Regions from separate parts of the Rossellomorea sp. QJM3NY_18 genome, predicted to be linked through region 4. Evidence: riboswitches for the same ligand, from Rfam matches in the RefSeq annotation. Region 4 holds a riboswitch; each other region holds the start of a gene.
What was found. A riboswitch is a leader RNA that binds a small molecule or an ion and turns the genes downstream of it on or off. The one in region 4 is predicted to bind cyclic di-GMP.

Region 1: another riboswitch for cyclic di-GMP. It lies ahead of AC0VXY_RS01265 (EAL domain-containing protein); the one in region 4 lies ahead of AC0VXY_RS19655 (hypothetical protein).
Region 2: another riboswitch for cyclic di-GMP. It lies ahead of AC0VXY_RS20760 (M48 family metalloprotease); the one in region 4 lies ahead of AC0VXY_RS19655 (hypothetical protein).
Region 3: another riboswitch for cyclic di-GMP. It lies ahead of AC0VXY_RS21025 (anti-repressor SinI family protein); the one in region 4 lies ahead of AC0VXY_RS19655 (hypothetical protein).

Annotation. Positions count from the first base shown of each region.
Region 1 covers NZ_CM149659.1:225,575-230,910, reverse strand. The annotation lists gene AC0VXY_RS01280 (divergent polysaccharide deacetylase family protein) at 1-193, opposite strand, end outside; gene AC0VXY_RS01275 (helix-hairpin-helix domain-containing protein) at 331-792, opposite strand; gene AC0VXY_RS01270 (ABC transporter permease subunit) at 806-2,785, opposite strand; gene AC0VXY_RS01265 (EAL domain-containing protein) at 2,915-3,625, opposite strand; cyclic di-GMP riboswitch class II at 3,697-3,777, opposite strand; gene AC0VXY_RS01260 (DNA-3-methyladenine glycosylase) at 3,883-4,467, opposite strand; gene AC0VXY_RS01255 (DUF4097 family beta strand repeat-containing protein) at 4,712-5,336, shown strand, end outside.
Region 2 covers NZ_CM149659.1:4,044,040-4,049,375, forward strand. The annotation lists gene AC0VXY_RS20755 (hypothetical protein) at 1-434, shown strand, start outside; cyclic di-GMP riboswitch class I at 958-1,046, shown strand; gene AC0VXY_RS20760 (M48 family metalloprotease) at 1,151-2,011, shown strand; gene AC0VXY_RS20765 (hypothetical protein) at 2,024-2,410, shown strand; gene AC0VXY_RS20770 (DUF4309 domain-containing protein) at 2,568-3,707, shown strand; gene AC0VXY_RS20775 (DUF5348 domain-containing protein) at 3,940-4,263, opposite strand; gene AC0VXY_RS20780 (glycosyltransferase) at 4,417-5,336, opposite strand, start outside.
Region 3 covers NZ_CM149659.1:4,098,800-4,104,135, reverse strand. The annotation lists gene fabZ (3-hydroxyacyl-ACP dehydratase FabZ) at 181-615, shown strand; gene AC0VXY_RS21030 (hypothetical protein) at 783-1,082, shown strand; cyclic di-GMP riboswitch class I at 1,632-1,782, shown strand; gene AC0VXY_RS21025 (anti-repressor SinI family protein) at 1,816-1,953, shown strand; gene AC0VXY_RS21020 (helix-turn-helix domain-containing protein) at 1,988-2,308, opposite strand; gene AC0VXY_RS21015 (YwpF-like family protein) at 2,406-2,846, opposite strand; gene AC0VXY_RS21010 (single-stranded DNA-binding protein) at 3,115-3,492, shown strand; gene AC0VXY_RS21005 (hypothetical protein) at 3,516-3,689, shown strand; gene AC0VXY_RS21000 (DEAD/DEAH box helicase) at 4,060-5,336, opposite strand, start outside.
Region 4 covers NZ_CM149659.1:3,793,085-3,798,420, forward strand. The annotation lists gene AC0VXY_RS19645 (redoxin domain-containing protein) at 1-580, opposite strand, end outside; gene AC0VXY_RS19650 (hypothetical protein) at 573-1,184, opposite strand; gene AC0VXY_RS19655 (hypothetical protein) at 1,437-1,796, opposite strand; cyclic di-GMP riboswitch class I at 1,801-1,885, opposite strand; gene AC0VXY_RS19660 (murein hydrolase activator EnvC family protein) at 2,067-3,425, opposite strand; gene ftsX (permease-like cell division protein FtsX) at 3,465-4,349, opposite strand; gene ftsE (cell division ATP-binding protein FtsE) at 4,339-5,025, opposite strand.

The DNA of each region.
Region 1 (5,336 bases), 740 kb from region 4:
GAAATGGCATGACCGCAATTGTCAAAGTGACGGGAAGACTCATAATTTCCTCTGTCCCTTCCATGTCATTTCCTAAATCATCAATCACAATCGCGAGTTCGTTCTGGTGGGCCGAAAGGGGAAGGATGTTTCTTGCTGAAACGGGCATTTGTATAGAAAAAGTCATAAGTAAACAGATAACAAGGGTTCTCATATAGCATCACTCCTTTTTCTTTATGATGTCCATTTTAAGGAGGATATACGAATGAGGTCCGTCCCTCAAAAATCAGCAAAAAAGAAAGCCGGGAAGCGTAAATACGCTTCCCGGCTTGGAATTCAGGAGGGACGGACCTATTGATCCCAGGCTTTGGTGGGGCGGTCTCCCGGGTAGCCGTGAGTTTGGCGATAGGTTTTTCTTTGTGTTGTGAAGTCCCACCAGTTCTTGGTGCTTTCAGGGTGATTAGCGTGGTGGACGACACACCTGAGTGAGTCTTCTACGCACGGGTCCATCCAAACACCGTACTTCTTTTCTAAGTCGATGATAAGGTCTTCTCCCTTCTCTCCCTTTATTTCTTCAAGGGAATAAAATCCAAGATCCTCTACAACATTGTGAGCCATATTAGGTCCAATAGAAGGGATCTGTTGGAAAATGGACATGCCGACTAAGTAACGGGATCTTTCCATCGTAATTTTAAGTGTCTCCCGGAGAATTCCAGGAGATAATTCATGTAGATCCCCAAGTCGTATCTTGGCTCTGCGGAGGGCAGCCCTCTCCTGATCAGTCAATGGAAGTTTCGGACTTTTTCTGTTCACCTTTTTCTCCTCCTTATCCTTTAAAGGTTTGCTGGCGGACAAGTTGGAAGTCTTCCACCGCTGGACGGTTGGTTTTCTTTTTAACTGTTTTTTGTTTCGTCTTGATCGGTTTGTTGTTCACCAGCACTCCGACTTTCGTTTGCTGGATTTCCTTCACTCCCTGAACAATCAGCTGCATGGCGATGATTGCAATCATAAAGGCAACGAGTGGAGCAATGACAATCCAGTACTTGCCAGTCATAAGTGAATTCTTCGTGGAACTGATCAGGCCCGACCATTCAAATGTTCCTGATTTCGGAGGATCCGGGACCAGACCGCCTGTTATGATCGTCCCTCCCAGGAAAAGATGAAATAATCCAAGATGGACGAGGATGAGAAGCGTCTGGATGAATTGCTGCCCCCATATGATGAACATCCGCGGTGCCAGGTGAGGGAATAGATGCGTCCAGAGCAAATGCTTGTTGCTCCCCCCGAGGAGCTTTGCTGACAGGACAAAATCCTGCTTCCCTATTAGTTTCAGTTCATTTCCAATTAACACAGTGGTCAACGGCAGTACAAGGATTGTTAAGACAACGGCTTCGAACACCAGCCTCTCAAAAATCGAGTGATCCCACCCTAACACAGGCAGCCCCCAAAGGACCGGTCTTAATAAGAGATAAGCGATAAGACTTAAAGGGAGAAAATGAATGGAATCCACCACCCGGTCAAGCCAGTTCTTCCTGCTTTCTTTTAAGTGAAAATGATAGGCAATACCAAGATAGAAGCCACCGATCACCCGCAGTGAAGCGACAATCAAAGCAAACAACAGGGTATACTTTGCCCCTACAATAAGCTGATCGAGAATACTGTAACCGAAGAAATCGGATCCGAGGATCATGTCCCCAAATGGTTTATGAGGAGGGGCACTGATGATCCGCCCCTCTTCATTTTTCATAAATTGAATTTGTTTGATTGGCTCTTCTTTCAACGCCGAATATAGGAAACTGACGGCAATCAAGCCAAATATTACACTGAATCCGGCAGCGAACTTGCCATTATGCATATGCTGCCACCACAGCCTGCGGATGGTTGAAAGAAAGCCCCATATCTTCCATTCAGTCCACTTTGTTTTATCCCGTTTATATTTCGTATGATCTTGGCTGCTCTCGTGATTGATCCACAGATAGACACCTTGATACACGACGAAAAAAGGTGTGTAGATCATAATCAATGAGATGGCAATTACCATCGGCCTGAAATCTTGAATGATATAATAAGTAATTCCCCTCATATTGAAAATGGTTTCAATGATGAATAAACTGGACAGCATCCCCCATATGATCAGCTTTCCATGATAGAAAAGACTTGGTGAAATATTTTTCAAAACATGTGAAAAGAGGATCCGTCCCCTCGACATCCCCTTACTCTGGGCAAATTCGATGTGAGGCTTCAGCAACTCTTCTTCCATAATGAAGATGAGGATACGGAAGAAGGAGATCATCGGAATGATGGACAGCGTAATTATCGGGGCAAGATAGATCTTCTCCTCCCCGAACTCCGTGAAATTCATCAGTTCCACTCCGAAATATTTAAATACATAAACAATCATAAGTTGAAGCATGAATGCGAACATTAAATCAGGCACCGTCTCCAAGAGATTTAGTGCTTTCTTAAGAGCCCGCGTGATCGGTCTCGGTAAAAACACAGTCAAGACGGTAAGAATAAAGGCAATAGCAAGCCCTATGCCCAAGGCTCCCCCGATAATTTGCAGAGAATACAGGTATGGTCCCCAAAGCATATCGAGGAAATCGACGGTAATCCCCTTATAGGAATAACTCCAATTGGCCCCATCCATAAAAACAAAGATGAACTTGATAAACTCCTCCAAGTAGCCTACAACATTATATAACCCTCTCTCCCTGAATACTTCGGGAGCAATACTCACGGCTAAAATCCCCATTAGACCGAGAATATAGTAAAAGATGAACCTGATCGGAAACTTGAGATATTTCATGAATAGAATCCCCTTTATTCTCTTTTTCCTCAGTTTAATAGAAATGTTAAATTTTTTCAATTTTATTTCAAGTCTGACAATTCGGTAACAAAAAGAGTGACTCCTCTAAGTCAGAGTCACTCTCCCGGTCTAAGCCAATAACCGGCTCGGCTTTCCTAAATAAAAGCCCTGTCCAATCGTTATCCCGATTTCCCTTGCCACCTGCATATCCTGTTTTGTTTCGATTCCCTCTAAGACAATCAATGTATCATTTCCGTAGAATTGGCTGAAAAAAGAGAGGAACCGCTGTTTCTTTTCATCCTGTGCCAGGTTCATGGCGAAATAGCGGTCAAGCTTGATGATTTCCGGTTCATATTCAATGGATTTCTTAATGGAGGATGTCCCCTGCCCGAAATCATCTATCGCATACCAGACGCCATATTGCTTCAGTTCCTTTAAAGACTCTTTTAACAACGGATTCTGCCAAAGCTCTTCTGCACTGGATTCATTAATTTCAAGCACGAGCCGTCCTTTAATATCAGGGTGGCGATCCATAAGATCGGAAAAATAGGTGTGAAAGCTCGGGTGCAAGATCGTGGTGATATAAATATTGAGAAATAACTTACAGTCCTCAATCCCGTTTCCCGAAAAATGTTCAAGGGCTTTTGAAATGGACAGAGTATCCAGTTTGTACAAGATATTGGCCTTCATGGCCGATTGAAATACACTTTCGGGATTTTCATTATACTTATTTCGCAAAAGACCCTCATAAGCATAGAGGGTTCGATGTTCACCCATATCATATAATGGTTGAAAATCATGGTAGATAAAGTCGTCTTGGAAAATAGTAAAGATGTTCATAGGACCCCTATACTCTCTCTTTAGTTTTGGTCTTGCCTACAAAAAAACCACACAAAAACGCATTATCCGCGTTCGCATGTGGTCGGTTGCGCTACTGGCTCCCCTAAATGTAAGCGCCCATCTATCATTTAGGTTCAAAGCCCCCAGTCGAATGGTCAGCTTATAAAGATATTTGTCTTATAAGAAAAATATACCACATAACTAGTACTTATGGGGTGTATTTTCTAGAAATTATTAGAAAATTCATAAAGAAAGACCTATCTTGATACAAATGGATTACCACTAATCCAGAACCGCCATGGATAATCCCTGGCTTCCCCCGTGTTATCAATCCCTATTCTTTTCCCTGCCGAGATGTTTTCAGGTTGATACCCCTCTGTAATCATGAGCGGCGGTTGTAAATAGCTCCCCCCATAATCCTCCATGGTAATGCCTAGTGCCTTCGTCAACTTTCCCGGCCCATTGGTCCAATTCTTCTTCACATGACCGGGTCGTCTCGCTTCCATAAGCTCTTGTCCATGGAGTGGCTCGACGGCTCTGATGAGGATCGCTTCAGGCTTTTCCCGTTCTCCGCTCACTACGTTGACCAGGCAGTGAGTATGCATGACGTATGTATAAATTCGGCCAGCTTCATGGAACATCACTTCCGTCCGCTTTGTACGCCTGTTTCCGTAACTGTGGGCGGCCCTGTCGATCGGCCCCATGTATGCTTCTGTTTCCACAATATAACCTGAAGCGATTCCTTCCTCCGTTTCTTTCACTAACACACACCCCAACAGTGATTTGGCAAGCTCCAGTGTCGGCTGCTCGTAAAAGGTTGGGGGCATAGGTGTATCTTTCATGATTTCACTTCCTTATCTACATTGTCTAATCTATTTGTACCCTACCACTGCCTATTTAAATCAAGAATCCACGATCGATGTCTAATGTGATGGTCATGGATTCCCCGCTTCGGTATTCTTGATTCCGATTACCCTACGCCTCTGGTCCCATTCAAAAATAATCCTATAGCTCATTGTGGTAGTCTCTCCACTGCTTTAAAATAAATGTATCAATTGGAAAAACAAACCAAAGTGAGGGATTGGAATGAAAAACGCATTTGCCATCATTATTGCATTGCTTGCATTGGGGACGCTCTATGTCATCCTAAATGACAATACATCATTGTTTGCAAAAGAAAGTCAGTCAGGGGATCGGATTGAAGTGACGAATGAAATCAAACATATCGACCTGGACCTGGAAAACAGCGACACAAAAGTCATACCGACTGACAAGAATGAAGTACAGGTCGATATAGAGGGAAAAGGGACGATGACCTTAACCGGGAATGGAGATACGATTGACGTTGTGGTCAAGCATAAATGGTATGAATGGATCGGATTCAATCGCAAATCAAACGTAACGGTTTATATTCCGAAAGGGTATAGGAACAGCGTGGAAATCGATATCGGCTCCGGCAATTTCGTGATGGCTGGAGAATCTGATTCAAAGAAATGGAAACTTGATGAATTGTCGATTGACATGGGATCGGGGAATATGGAGCTTGAAAACGTCGAGACAAAACTGTTCGAACATGATGGATCTTCAGGGGATTTGGTCGTAAACGGCCTCACAACAGAGGATGGAAAAGTGGGAATCAGTTCGGGGGATGTAGAGTTATCGAACTTTGAAGGTCCCCTTGTAGGCGACTTATCCTCAGGTGAATTAACGG
Region 2 (5,336 bases), 250 kb from region 4:
TTTCGTCAAATGAGATGGAGCATTATATGAAAGAATACTATGGCATCCAGAAGCTTCATACGAACGAGCAGCGATCCTTCATTCTGAGCGAGAAGAACTTCGACCGCTTAAGCAATCCGGAAAAACTAAAAAAGGTCCGAAAAAGCTCGAAATTCACACCTGAAGAAGAGGTCAGCTTCGACCTGTTTACTGAGGATTTAAAACGCTTTGAATGGACATTATTCAATATATCCAACTTTGGAATCGTGTCACTGGAGGATGAAATGTATCTGGAGAATATCCTATTATTCCTTCCATCCACCCAAGGCATTTGGCTGAGCGAATACAGCGATGATTCGGCGACGGTCCATTTCCATTTAGCCGATGAGAAAGAATGGGAAGACATGCTGCGGAGCATCGGAGAATTTGCCTCACACCTGGTTGAACAAGGGTGATAATTCAAACAAAAAATCCTCACTTTCATAAGTGAGGATTTTTCATAGCCGTGAGAGGACGAACTGACCATCCTCACCGTTCAGATTTATAAGCAATATATCCACCCCAAATAGCTAAACATATCGTCACAATCACCCAAAAGCCAAACATCCAACTCACCTCAATTTCTTCACATTAAGCCGATTTCACTTGTCTTATGGTATATTATACCTTACTCCATTTAAGATAAGAAGCAAGGGGACGGTTCTTCTGCTTCCAAAACACCACTCTTTGATAACTTTTGTTAATTGCCCAAATTTAATAACCTTCGCTGATGTAAATTCATATTTTAATGTGGCTTTCTTCGAGAAGGCAATGATAGAGTAGACGGGTTCTAGGGCCTTTTCACCTATATAATCCTTTAAAGTTTGGACATGCCCATAGTTTTGCCAAATTGGATTGAATGACTTTTCTTTCTATACCATTTACATATTTTTCTTATTACTTTATACTCAATTTAAATATATTACTAATTTCCTATAATAGTGATAAAGGCAAACTTTCTGAAAGGGGAGGACGCAAAGCCATGAGTCTAAGGTGCTATTCAGCGCTATGATTGTCAGGTTGCCGTAGAAAAATTGAGCTATGGCTGTTTGCTTTAGCTTTTTTTATTTAAGGGAACCGGTCTGAGGTAATACGATTTTTATAAAAAATAATTATTGGAGGATAAAAAACTATGTATTTCGTTGATTTCGCAAAACGGCTATTTAAGAAGCAGAACACTGGAATTATTATTTATCTTATTCTTAATACACTGATTGTCATGGCTCTTTTTCAAGACATCTTTGTTGGTTTATCATTGTATCTGGTCTCTCTTACCATCGCATTATCTCCAGTTGGTGAATGGATGCTCCGCGTCCAACAAGGATGCAAACCGCTCTCACAAGAATATATTGACCGTCTTATGCCATTATTTGAGGAAGTTTATGGGAAAGCTAAAATGCTTGATCCATCCATTGCAGATCACGTCAAGCTCTTCATAAGTAACGATTCTAATCCCAATGCGTTTGCCACGGGCCGTAAAACCATCTGCCTTACCAGCGGCTTATTGCAGTACAGTGATGAACAAATCAAAGCTACTCTAGCACATGAATTTGGACATCTTTCCAACAAGGATACTGACCTTATTCTAATTGTATCAGTAGGGAATATGATCGTTTCCACCATGTTTGTACTCTATCGTGTGGTAATGTCAGCCGTTGGCATTATGGCAAGTATCGCAAACCGCAGCTTCGGGACTTTGATTATGACTATTTTCATCGACTTCATGCTAGTCGCGATGATGTGGCTTTGGACGAAATTTGGCACAATGCTCGTTATGCATTCTTCCAGAAAAAATGAATATGAAGCCGACCATTTTGCTTACCAACTAGGCTATGGTGATCCACTAATACAAGTTTTAAACAGCTTCAATGAAATGGAAATGAGCTTCAGAAAAGGATTGTGGGGGCGTCCAGTCATCCCGAATCATTTAAACGAATTGAAAAATTACACCAATCTGAAGTGGCGTAATCCACTTCCCAACAGAAAGCATTAGGGGGTCAGAAGCATGTTGTATAAACAAGAATTAAAGAAGGTCCTTGTTCTCATTGCGGTGGGGATTATTCTTGCTGCAGTGTTTCTATTTAAAGCCATCACAACATATTCCGGTTCAACTATACGTTTTGGTGTCAATGATTACCTAATTTTATTCATGATTATTTGCTATCCAGTTGGAATTGTGTATGGCTGGCGTCAAATCCTGAACTTATATAACACTATGAGAAGATCAGATCGTGAACATTGGGCACGCGGTGGCGGTAAAGGATATACCGCATTAATGATAACCACCATCAATCTTGCGTTTTCGGTTATTGTTACGTTACTCCTAGGGTGGATGATCGGAATAATTAACGCATATAACAAGCTATCACAATTAAAAAGAATGGGACATTAATAGAAAGGAAGTATTGAGATTCCTTCCTTTCAAATTCCACCTAAATTCAATTGAAGATCCTGCTTATACCCATAATTACGGAACCGCTGGCATGCTTTGGGATATTAATACGAAGTAGGATTGATTTATTAAAGAATAACACTATCTGGAGGATTCCATGAAACGATTCATGAGCACGATTTCCATCATTATTATAATGGCTGGCATTGTAGGCTGCCAGAGCAACAACACAGAAACCAAGACGGAGGAAACTTCTTCTACGACAGACATTGCGAAAGCGAGCAAGAATGATCCCACCTTTTTAAAGAAAGAAAAGAAAAGTGATAGGGAGTGGATTGATGAAAGCAAAGCAGATGGGTTCTTATCTAATGCCGGCATAGAAGGTCCCGTTCAATATATAGTACATGATCTTGATAACGACACTTTACCCGAAGTCACCGCTTATTATGGTCCATTTTCAGAACAGCTTACTGAGAATAATCACGGCTTAACAATTTTTAAACAGGACGATTCTTCACGAGCTTGGAAAAAAGCAGGGGAGTATAAGGATGATCTGGTGAATGAATTCCAGCTTCACGGAGTAATCGAAAACACGAAGAAAGAGAAATTCCTTGTGGGAAGCCAAACAGTAGCAAGTGCTACCAATATGTATTCCGCTTTAAAAATTTTTAAATATAACCCCTCTAATCAAGAGATTCGATCTGTTTCAACCATTGCCATATCGAACGAAAATCCCTATAAAGTCCAAATTAATAAGAATGCATTTTCACTGCAGATACTTGACGATAATGGCAATGTGCAAACTGAGCAACTATGGGAATTCGAATCTGATTGGATACTGAAAACTCAAAATAGAACCGTTATGCTAATGGATACCGAACAATATTTTGACAAGGCATTTAAGGAAGAACTTACTAAAGGACGATTAAAAGGAATTCCATATCCTCTTGGTACCAATATTCAAGAAATTAAAAATGAATTAGGCACTCCAGATGTTGAAGAATATTATCAAGGCGCTCCTACGTTTGGGTATAAAGATTCTAATTTATTCTTTAGCCACTTAATGAACGAAGAACAGCTTGTGTCCATACTTTATAACGTAAATAACACACCACAAACTTTCAAAGACTTGGAATCACTGCTAGGAACCCCACAGTATGCAGGCATCGATGAAATGTCGGGTTTATACACGCAGATTTACTCAATTAATAATAAATACGTGCTTATTGGAGAAGGGTACACCCACACCAAAGACTCAGGAATCGCAAGAATTCAATACAAATCCCAAATTGAATGACTTTAATAAACAAGAAAAGACACAGCTAGGGTACTATTCTGGTTGTGTCTTTTCACATTAGGTTTCTCGGGGTGAATACAGCCACTGAATTGTACCAGGCTTGCCATGTTTTTGTTCCACTAAGGACAAGTTTTTGTTCCACCTCTGCCATGCAGAGGACCACCCTTCTTGTTACTGACAGCCCTGTACGACCGAAAATTGACGGTTACTTTTGTCTCAACTCTTCCAAGTTTCATGTCCACAAGTCAAAAGGGAGGATCCAATATGAAGCTCCCCTTTTGACTATAAATTCACTTGATATATTGTGAGATTTTAAATAAAACTTCATGTCATTTCGGCCGACCACGACATACCATTCCCTGCCTAGTTCCATTCTGCAGGCTAGTTTCCTCCCGTCTCCAAGGTGAAGATCAAAGTGCTCACCGCAGCGCACCTTATATATAACTCTTGTAGTCCTCCCAAAGAACAATCCAACAGTCCACTTCCTCACAATAATACATGTCCTTCCACCGGCTCCTCCGGAATCGATAGACTTCTTCCCATGAAAAAACAACATTTTAATATGAGAACAACCAAATAGTGACCATTTATATCAATCTATATTCAGATTCATTAAAGCCTTATAAATGTTTTTTTAAAAGGGATAAATTTTATTGATATAAATCCCCATTTATCTTAGTGTCTTAGTGAAATATTTAAAGTTTGCAAATCATTCTTTAGAAGCTGTAATCCCTAAAGTATAAATATGCTCGTATTTTTTTGTGATTGAGCCAATTGAAAACTCTTCTTCAACTCTATTTCGGGCATCTAATAAAATATTTTCAAACTTCAGCTCTTCAATTTCTAAAACTTTATTAATTTCATTTGCAATTTTTTGAGGCTGACGTTTTGGTATTACAGAGCCATATTCCCCTATAATGTGAGTGCTATCTCCTGCATCTGTGACTAGACAATATGTTCCGCATGACATCGCTTCACCCACTACGTTTGGAAAGCCTTCACTTAAAGAAGTTGACACTAAAAGCTTTGAAACATTTAAAATTTGAGGTATATCTCTAATAACTCCCAAGAGCCTAACTTTATCTTCAATTTCTAAATTTTTTATTAATGTAATTAATGCTTTATTTTTATAGTCTATTCCTTCGCCGCACATTACCGCCAATGTTTCTGGATGCCTATCATTTACCCTCTTAAATGCTTGAAGAAAAGTTTTATGATCTTTAATTGCGTCCCATCTTGCAATCATTAATATAATTGTTTTAGCTTCGGTTAAATTGTATTTAGTGAGTAAATTGTCATCTGCTTTATCCTTGAATTTCAGATAATTAGTATCAAATCCATTAGGAATAACTAACATGTTTTCTTTATTATATCCAAATTTAACATGGCTGTCTTTACCAACAATTGAACAGCTAATAATATTATCAACTCTTTTTGAGATATATGAACAAACCTTTGCTATTTGAATTGTACGCTTTTTTGTGTTTTCTAAAGAAAGATCGCTTCTCCTAATCCCCCAAACTATTTTTTTTACTCTTGCTAATTTTCCTATAATAAATCCGATTAGGTCCGAATGATACATCCAGCTTTGTAAAACATCTGTATTTCTTAAATGTTTATAAAGCATGA
Region 3 (5,336 bases), 310 kb from region 4:
TGGAGTTGGGAGGGACGGACCTCGAATTTGATGCCTTTTTTGAGGGGAAATGTTGATTTAAAGGGATTTCCTTGGGGGATTAGGGCGGATTTCGAGGTCCGTCCCTCCCATCCTGTTGCTATTACAACCACAGTTTCTGTACAATAAAGTGTACATACATATTGGTAGGAGGAATTATTTATGCTTGATATTAATGAGATTAAAGAGATTATTCCCCATCGTTATCCGTTTTTGCTGGTGGATCGGATTTTAGAGGTGGAGGAAGGCAAGAAAGCGGTCGGGATCAAGAATGTGACGGCGAATGAGGAGTTCTTCAATGGTCACTTTCCTGATTACCCTGTGATGCCGGGCGTGCTGATTGTCGAGGCGCTGGCTCAGGTCGGAGCTGTGGCGATGCTGAAGGTCGAGGATAACCGTGGACGTCTGGCGTTCTTCACGGGCATTGACAAATGCCGTTTCAAGCGTCAGGTAAAGCCTGGTGATCAGCTCCGACTTGAAGTGGAAATGATCCGCTTTAAAGGACCGATCGGTAAAGGAAAAGGTGTTGCAACCGTTGATGGTGAAGTTGCTTGTGAATTAGAGATGATGTTTGCTCTTGGGGATAAGCAAGAGTAATCAGGTATAATGCGGCCGGGTTTGATGTGATTCATTTCACGTCAAATCCGGCTTTTTTTACCTTGAAAAAATGATTCCATATGCAAGTTAATTCATTTTCCGGGAAAGCTAACAAAAGACCAACGTAACGGTCTTACATTAACCAACATAGAAAGGAGTCATACATCATGAGCAAAAAGTTACTATCGATCCTTGGTGGATCTGCACTTGCCGCTTTCCTTCTTGTAGGATGTAACGCCAACCAGGAGCCTCCTCCGGAAGACGAAGCACCAGTGGAAGAAAACGACAACATGGATGAGAATAACGATATGAACGACAACGGGGACATGAATGAAGAGAACTACCCTGAGTCAGAAGACAAGAACAAGCAAGGCGACAAAGATGCAGCGAAGGATAACAACACACCTGAAGAAGACGCTGTAGAAGATGATATTGATATGAAGGATAAGGATAATAAGGACGAGTAATGGGGTAAGACAGAGGCGACTATGAGTTGCCTCTGTTTTTTTATAAAATAAAAAATCCAGACTTTCATTTTTATGGAAATTAGACTATAGTTAATTTATAAAGTTCTTTATAAAGAACAAAACGAATATATTAATAAGAACGAAGTGATCATAACATTAGAGAGGTGGATAAATGTATAAAAAAGTTTGCAATCGATGTACTCGCTCTTCATTCAGTAGCACTGAAACAGGTGATTGGATTTGCCCATCTTGCGGTCATGACTTAACTGAAGCACCATTTTATACGCCCTTCTTAAGGCATAGTGATTTTATCCCACTCCGAAAAAAGTTAGAAGCTTATGAAAAGAATATGAACAAAAAATATCTTTGAATTTCGACAAATATCTTTATGCTTATGAAGAATACAACAATTTATTTAGTAATAAACTTGGATAATGTCGAATAAAGCATTCACTTGTAGGAAAAAAGTGTAAAAATTTTCTTTGAATAGACAAAAAATTTTGAAAAAAGATGGTACTATTGATATAACGAAAAGCGATGAAGAGTGAGGGCAGAAAAAGGCAAACCCATTGAAAAATGGGGACGCAAAGTCACAGGTCTAAAGTATTAATAGTAAATCAATTTCCTGGAAGACTACATATGAAAGACATCAACGTGAATTTGAAACGCATATTAATACGATGGCGGCTGGATTGCCTGGAATACGTTTACTGTATTTTAGGAGGGAAACAATTTGGGGAATAGAGAATTGGACCAAGAATGGGTTGAGCTAGTGAAAGAAGCCTTGGAAGCAGGAATATCTAAGCAACAAATCAGGGAGTATTTACAAAAGCAATCCCAGGAAGTAAAGGCCGGATATAAAATAATGTAATATAAATAAAGTCTTGCGAACTCTTCGCAAGACTTTATTTATTGCCTAATTTCCATTTATTAAATTCAATGAACTCCCGGAACTGTTCCTTGGTGATTCCAGAATCCATTGCTTCTTCTGCAATCTTCATCCATTCGTGATCAATGTTTTGATCCTCGGGTTGATCGTATAATAGAGCATCCATAGGAATTCCTAAAGCCGCTGAAACTTTCTCCAGAAACTGAATGGAAGGGTTTTGTTGAAGGTTACGTTCAATTGAACTCAAATATGACTTAGCTACGCCTGCTTTTTCAGCGAGCTCCGTCATGGACATTCTTTTTTCTTGTCTGTATTTCTTAACTCTCTCTCCAATCATCAGGGACACCTACCTAAAGACTTCATGTTTGAAGTCACAATATTAAATATAATTATATCATAAATAATTCGACAAGAAATTACATATTTTCGTATTATTAAATGCTCGGTTTTGCCGTTGCCGGAATCCTTGGCTTAGACACCATCTTCTCACGGAACTCACGAACAAGTTCATCCCCGGAGTACCCTTTCTGGACCAAGTCATCAAGCAGTATTTCCGCATATTCATTCCGTTGTTTCTTCAATTTTCCTTCAAACATAATGCTGATATGTTTATCCATTTCTTTGATACAACGGATGGATGTCATGAAGGCAGCAGGATCATTGGCTGCATGGGAAATCACGACCTGGATTTCCAAGTCTTCTTTGCTTTGCTGAGCCTTTTGGAAAAATTCGATGTATTCATTCGACATATACGTTTCGACAAGCCATGTTTTCTGACCGTCTTCTTTATTGATGATCAGACCGTCCACAAGCTCGAAGTCATGCAGTTCCTCGTTCTCCACTACTTGAAGGGAAATCACTTTAAAGGTTTTCATGAACGAACATCTCCCATTTAAAGGTTTTATCAAATTATATCACAGGGGGGATTTGTTTCCCTAATACATTTATAAATGAAAAAAATGACGAAAGATGCAATTTTGTGTTTTTGACCATGATTTTAATGAAAAAGAGGAAAATCTCCCTAGGCGAATTTCCGAAATTCAAGCCGTTTTTGCCTCGAATTTCGGAAATTCACGATTTTACAAGATTTGCACATAGAAGTAAGATGATATCACCTTAACAGAAAGGAGGAGATGAACCCAAGTGATCAACCAAGTGACCCTGGTGGGAAGACTGACGAAAGATCCGGAAGCGAGAAAAACAACGGAGGGAAAATCAGTACTTAGCGTGACGATTGCCGTGAACCGGCCTTATAAGAATCAGCAAGGCCAAACTGATGCCGACTTTGTACTCTGTACGATGTGGAACCGTGCAGCGGACAATACGGAGAAGTACTGCAGGAAGGGTTCCGTCGTTGGGGTGACCGGCCGCATCCAAACACGTTACTTTGAAAATGATCAAGGGAAGCGGACGTATATCACCGAAGTCGTCGCTGAAAACGTCCGTTTCCTGGACAGTAAGCACGCATCCCCGGTTACACCTGAACCGAGCAAGAAAGAACCAATCGAATTGCCGTTCTAATTTTTTAAAAGGGAGATGGAGTTTTGGTCACACTGCAAGAACTTGAACAAAGAATCGATCGACTGGAAAAAATGACGGAAGATCTCATTAAAAAAGTAGCAAGAGTCAATGTCGAAAACTTCTACTTATCTCAACGGGTAACCGCCCTTGAACAAGGATACGAATATCCAAACCCGGTTTTGAAAACCTCATCTTGATCTTTTATAACCCTCAACCAGATTTCTTTCCATAAGCGTTAATCCAACCTATAAGTACTCTGTCTCAAATTCCAATGGTCACCCGCACGATGCCCCTGATTTGCCTCATTAGACATAAATATGTATAGCGGTTAGTAAGTGAAATATTCCCCTTTTTGTCTTCATATTGAGCCGGTTTCCTTGAGGGGAGGCTGGTGTTTTTTTTATTAGTTATGGTTGTTCACGATTTGGAACGAGTTTCACAGTACAAAGGAGAAAAAGCATCACTTTTTAAATGGAAATCCTATTATATTTGTACAAAACACTGATTTGTCCAACCCCTTTTAAAAAAAACCCCTTTCCCATAAAAGGAAAGAGGCAACAACAACATCTATTCCAACACCAGCAACGATTCCAGATCCTGATCCGACAATTCCGTTACCCACTGGTCACTGCGGATGATTTCGTCGTTCAGAGCCTGCTTTTTCATGAGCATGGCATCGATTTTTTCTTCAAGGGTGCCTGATGAAACGAGCTTGTGCACGTGGACGAAGCGTTTCTGGCCGATCCGGTAGGCACGGTCGGTGGCCTGGTTCTCGACGGCCGGGTTCCACCAGCGGTCGTAGTGGACGACGTGGTTGGCAGCGGTCAGGTTCAGACCGGTACCGCCTGCTTTCAGTGACAGAAGGAAGACAGGGAAGTCGCCGTTTTGGAATTTCTCGACGAGTTCATCCCGTTTTCCTTTAGCCGTGCTTCCGTTCAGGAACGGGACATTAACATCGAATTCTTCCTTCATCACTTCCTGGATCATCTCGCCCATTGAGATATACTGGGTAAAGATCAGGCAGGCTTCGCCAGATTCTAGGGCGGTTTCAACGATGTCCTTCAGTTTCTGCATTTTTTCAGAGCGGGACAGGATCGACTTCGGGTCCGGTTCTTTTAAATAGAGAGCCGGATGGTTACAGAGCTGCTTCAGCTGGTTAAGCATTTGCAGGATCAATCCTTTGCGCTCAAATCCGCTCAGTGTTTCTATTTTAGCGAGCGTGTCTTTCACAAGCTGCTCATACAGGGCCGCCTGCTCGGCAGTCAGATGACAATATTCTTTCTGCTCGAGTTTTTCAGGCAGATTCAATTCGACTTCAGGGTCTTTCTTCGTACGACGCAGTAAGAACGGTTTGATTTTGGCCTGAAGCTCTTTGACTTTTTCTTCGTTCTCGTCTTTTTCGATGGGAGCGATGTAATTTTTCTGGTACTGGGTGAACCCACCGAGATAGCCGTGGTTCAGGAAATCAAAGATCGACCACAGTTCTGACAGACGATTCTCCATCGGGGTCCCGGTGAGAGCAATATGATGCTTGCCGCTCAGCTTACGGATCGCACGGGACTGCTTCGTATTGGCATTCTTGATATTTTGGGCCTCATCAAGAGAAATCGATGTCCATTCGACGAGTGATAGCTCGTCATAATCGATATGGGACAAGCCGTAAGAGGTGAGCACCACATCGACATCTTTGATCGCAGCAGCAAAATTTTCTCCCTTTGCACGGGTTGGACCGTAATGTAGATGAACCTTCAAGTCCGGAGCAAATTTCTCCAACTCACGCTGCCAGTTTCCGAGCACGGAGGTAGGGGCAACGATCAGGGAAGGGGTTTCCGGTTTTTCGGTAT
Region 4 (5,336 bases):
ATTCCATCCCTCGGACCATTTCACCCATCATTTCTTCGTTCATGGGGCCGACGATTTTGTGCTGGATGAGGCCGTTTGTATCGATCATGTAAGTGGTCGGGATCGTGAATGCCCGGTACTCGTCACCGACATCCCCTTTTTCATCCATGAGAATAGGGAAAGTGAGTTCATAGCCGTCGACAAACTCCTGGACTGCCTTCTCCCCCTCATCCTGTGAGGTCAAGTTGACGGCAAGGATTTCGACATTTTCTTTTTTCGCGTTTTTTTTGTAATACTGTTCCATATGGGGCATTTCCGCTTTACATGGCGGGCACCAGGTGGCCCAGAAATTCAGGATCACTTTCTTGCCCTTGTAATCGGAGAGCTTGACTTCTTCACCTTCTAACGTGGTCAAGGTAAAGTCCGGTGCACGATCCCCTTTCGTGAGTCCCTGCTTGGCATCAGAAAGATCCATGGATTCCTTGGCCAACTGGGCAGCCTCTTCTCTTGCCTTTTTTTCCTGTTGATCCTGAAACAAATTAACCAGGAAGATTCCGATCAGCAGGGCAACGATTGCCAGAGCAAAATTTCGTTTATTCAATGTTCGTTTTCCACCTTCCGTAGATAAAGATTAGATAAGCCATCACGATGAGATACGTCCAGGTGACAGTGGTGAACACAAATCCTCCAGATATGGAATGGAGCAGCAGCTGAAGAAGGGTGAAGACCACCACTAATTGTATAGCCCACGTATCACGGTCATCTTCTTTTTTCGATAAAAATAAGACCAGTGCACCGTTGAGACAAAACTGGATGACCCCTGCAAGAATATCAGATTCCAGCAAGTGAACGACAAGTTCAAAGAAAACGACCGTACTCATCCAGGCAATGACGAGACGATATACTGTGTCTGCCCTTCTAACAAATATGTATAAAAGCACTGTCAGCAATCCTAACCAATATCCCCACCTGCCCCCATGGAAATAAAGGATCGTAATGGGATGTTCAATAACATTCTGAAAATCAACGACAATGACACTCAGCTTCCAGATGACCAAAAAGTAAAAAACACCATTTGAATACCAGTCGCTTGCCTTTCGATTCCAGAAGTAGAGGAAAAGAAATGTCAGAATGAACGAGGCGATGATCGCTCCCCAAGTAGATGGGAAAGTAAAGGAGCCTATGGTGTACCACCTTTCATCCATTTGTTTCTACACCTTTCATAGAGGTTTCTTCCAACTATTTTGTACTGGTTCATTCGTACGAAATATACCCTATTATGTATTAGTATCTTAAATTTTCATCTTTCAGGCAAGTGATTTACTCATAGTGTATCCCTTACTGTAATGATTACAGACAGCAGGGTGTTGTTTTTCCGCAAAAAAGGATCCTTCTCTGAAGGATCCTTTCATATACGACGTGAAAATGGTGTTCCACCCTGTGAAGGAATCAAAATCTTAAGCTGCTTTCAAGCCTTCAAGGATGAGTATGAAGTATTTGACAGTATCTCCACCTCGTTGATTGATAATGTCGATGTCATGAAGAATTCTTTTGACCTCTTCGGTACCAACACAGTCAATAAACATCTCACTCACTTCTTCCGCAGAGTACTCGCCAATATGAGTATACTTTAATGCTGTGCGATTCCTTCTGCAGAAACTTCTTAATTGTCTTTTTATATCTGCTAACTCCAACATCATCATCCTTCGTACAGATTCAAATCCCACCAACACAAACATTTCCAGAGAAAAAACCCACCAAAAAGGCAGGCTGAATGATACTAGAAAAAAATTAGAGTTAGTATTCATTGCTTCCATTGTTTTCGGTAACCCGGCGATCATTATTTAAAAATAGAAGACCCGTGGTTTTGCGTCCTAATTTTTCAATTAGTTTGCCTTTTTCGAAAAATCACTTGAACATATTTGTCATTATACTAGAAGAATAAGGATATGAAAACAGTCTTTCTCAAACAAGTTGTTGATTTCCTTTTTTCTTATCAAGTAATAGATAGGGTAGTTAGAAGAAAGAGTTCTTTTACCCTCGCTCAAAAAAAATCCCCCTTCAAAATAGAAGAGGGGATTTTAAACTTAAAAGTTGATATATTGACGTGGGTTTACAGCATTTGAATGCGATGCACTCCAAGAACCTCTGTAAAGTTCAAAATGTAAATGCTGTCCGAAAGAAAATCCTGTGTTACCCATGTATCCGATTTGGTCACCTTTGTTAACAGCTTGTCCAGTGCTCACTAGCGAAGAAGACATGTGAGCATACACTGTTGTGAACATTTGACCGTTGATGGAGTGAGTGATGTACACTACATTACCGTAGCTTGAGCTGTAATGGCTCTTAATGACATAACCATCTGCCGCTGCAGAGATTGGAACACTTCCTCGTGCTGCAATGTCTGTACCATAGTGGAAACGTCGCTCTCCGTTTAATGTATCCCAACCAAAGTTAGTTGTAATTGTTCCAGATGCAGGCGCTGTCCATACTCCTGAACTTACAGGGGCACTTGGGGCTGCTGCCGGAGCAGCTGTTGCAGAAGCAGAAGAAGATCCACTGCTACTAGTTGTCGCTTGTTTTTGTGCTGCTGCACGCTTTGCTGCTTCAGCTTCCGCCTGGCGCTTACGCTCGATTTCACGCTTGCGGGCTAATTCTGCCAGACGTGCTTGTTCAGCTTGGATTTCACCTTCAAGCTGGTGCTCCATTTTAGAAAGTTCACTCGATTCTTGTTCAAGGTTTGTTTTTTCTACCTTTAAAGATGCCTGCTGAGCTTCCAGCTGTTTGAATAGCTCTGCCTTTTTAGCTTTTTGGCTATCAAGTTCTTTTTTCAAGGATTCAAGATTCGCTTTGGAAGATTCCAGATCCGAAAGTTCTTTTTCTACTTCCGCCTGCTTTTTCTCTAATTCATCTTGATCACGTTTCTGTTCATCCATGATCTTTTTGTCTGCACTTACAATGGTATTCACTGCTGTTACACGGTTGATAAAGTCTCCGAAGCTGTTTGCTCCAAGAAGTACATCAATATATTTGGCAGATCCGCCTTTTTCCTGAATGGCGCGAGCGCGTTCCTTCAAAAGCTCATTACGCTCTTCAATCTTTTTCTTTAACTCTTCAATATCCGCCTTAAGCTTATTGATTTTTGCTGTTGTATCATCAATTTCTTTTGTTTTTTCTGCAATCTTCGTTTCTGTATCTTTTAATTTCGTACCGATTTCAGCAATCTGTGATTGAATATCTTTTTGTTTGCTGATGTTTTGGTCAATTTCTGATTTTTTCTCATCGATCTTGCCGTTGATGTGCTCTTTTTTAGATGAGATGTCGTCCTGCTGTTTCTTTAAGTCCTCCACGGAGGAGTTAGCGCTAGCAGTGGTTGCTAACGTTGGTAGACTTCCGATTGTTAATGCTGCTGCAATAGATAATGAAATAAAATACTTCTTGTTCAAGCGGCATGCTCCTTTCAGCTTCTATCAACCTATCAAATTTTACACTTTTAAGAACTTACGTACAGACATAAAGCTTCCCCAAGCCCCAATCAGGCAACCCATTAATAGAATCAATCCGTTTACTTGATAGATAAAGGGGGTAAAATCTAATATCTGAATAAAATTGTTTTGTAGTTTTGGTTTAATAAATCCATAGGCATAGTAATAACCTGACGTTACAAGAGCGATCGGGATAATAGAACCTAAAATTCCAAGCCATAAACCTTCTAATATGAATGGCCAGCGTACAAACCAGTTGGTTGCACCCACGAGTTTCATTATCTCGATTTCCCTTCTTCTAGCGACAATGGTGATTTTGATTGTATTTGAAATGAGGAACATCGCCGTAAACAACAGACCGATGATCAATACAAGTCCAACGTTTCGACTCATTTCCAGTACATTGAATAATTTTTCAATCTTTGCTTCACCGTATAGGGCTTCATTGACACCTTCGAACTTACTGATTTGACCAGCGATTTTACCGGTCTCCCTTGGATTGTCTGCTTTTACGATAAACACATCATATAATGGGTTATCTTGTTCAAATAATCTGAAATCGTCTCCCAAATCCTTGACAAGATTCTGAAGTTCTTCTTCTTTGGAAGAATACTCAACTGATTCCACACCACTTATATTTTGTATCTTCTTTTCTATTTGATCTGTTTGGGATTGTTCAGTCCCAATTTCAAGTAATACCCGCACTTCAACGTCTTTCTCAATATCGGTTGCTACCTTGTTCATGTTTAGCATTAAAACGATAAACACACCAACAAGTAGTAATGTCACGGTAACGGCACTCACTGATGCGAATGTCATCCAACCGTTTCGTGCGATGCTTTTGAAGCTTTCTCTAAGATGACGGCCATACGTTCTAGCTTTCATAACCGTAATCACCTCGCTGTTCGTCCCGGACAATGCGGCCATTTTCAATGGCGATTACCCGATGCTTGATCGTATTCACGATTTCCCGGTTATGTGTAGCCATGATCACCGTGGTTCCACGGTTGCTGATTTCTTCAAAAATGTTCATAATATCCCATGATGTTTCGGGATCAAGGTTTCCTGTAGGTTCATCCGCGATTACCAGCTTCGGAGTATTCACAATGGATCGAGCAATCGATACACGTTGTTGTTCCCCACCGGAAAGCTCATTTGGCAGCATTCTTGCTTTATGCTTTAACCCTACCAGGTCCAGTACTTCCATGACTCTTTTCTTAATTTGCTTTGGATGTTCTTCTATTACTTCAAGTGCGAAGGCAATGTTTTCATAGATTGTCAGCGATGGTAACAGCTTGAAATCTTGGAATACAACCCCCACGTTTCTTCTTAAATATGGAACTCTACTATTTTTTATTTTTGCGAGATTGATACCATTTACAACGATATCTCCTTTGGAAGGACGTTCTTCGCGATACATCATTTTAATAAAAGTAGACTTCCCGGCACCACTCGGCCCAACAACATAAACAAACTCGCCTTGCTTAATGTGGACGTTAAAACCATTTGCAGCCATGACACCGTTGTTGTACTGCTTGTAGACGTCTTTCATTTCTATCATTTTAAAATCACCTAATTTGTATTATGTAGTTACCCTCTTGGCTGTTATCGACATATGTACACGGCACGTAACCAAAGTCGTCTTTATCACCATTAGACAAAAATTGGTGAAAAACCTCGAATTACGCTTCCGAAAATTATTATAACATCTCTTTATAGTAAGTTAAGGAAAAAAATTATTACATTTACATTTCAGAACCTTAAAAAATGTGAATTTATTACCTGTTTTGTTGTCGATTTTACCTATAATCAGATAAATTTATAGTTCTTTTTATCTAGTATCTGGTACTAGTATCATATCCTTACATACGA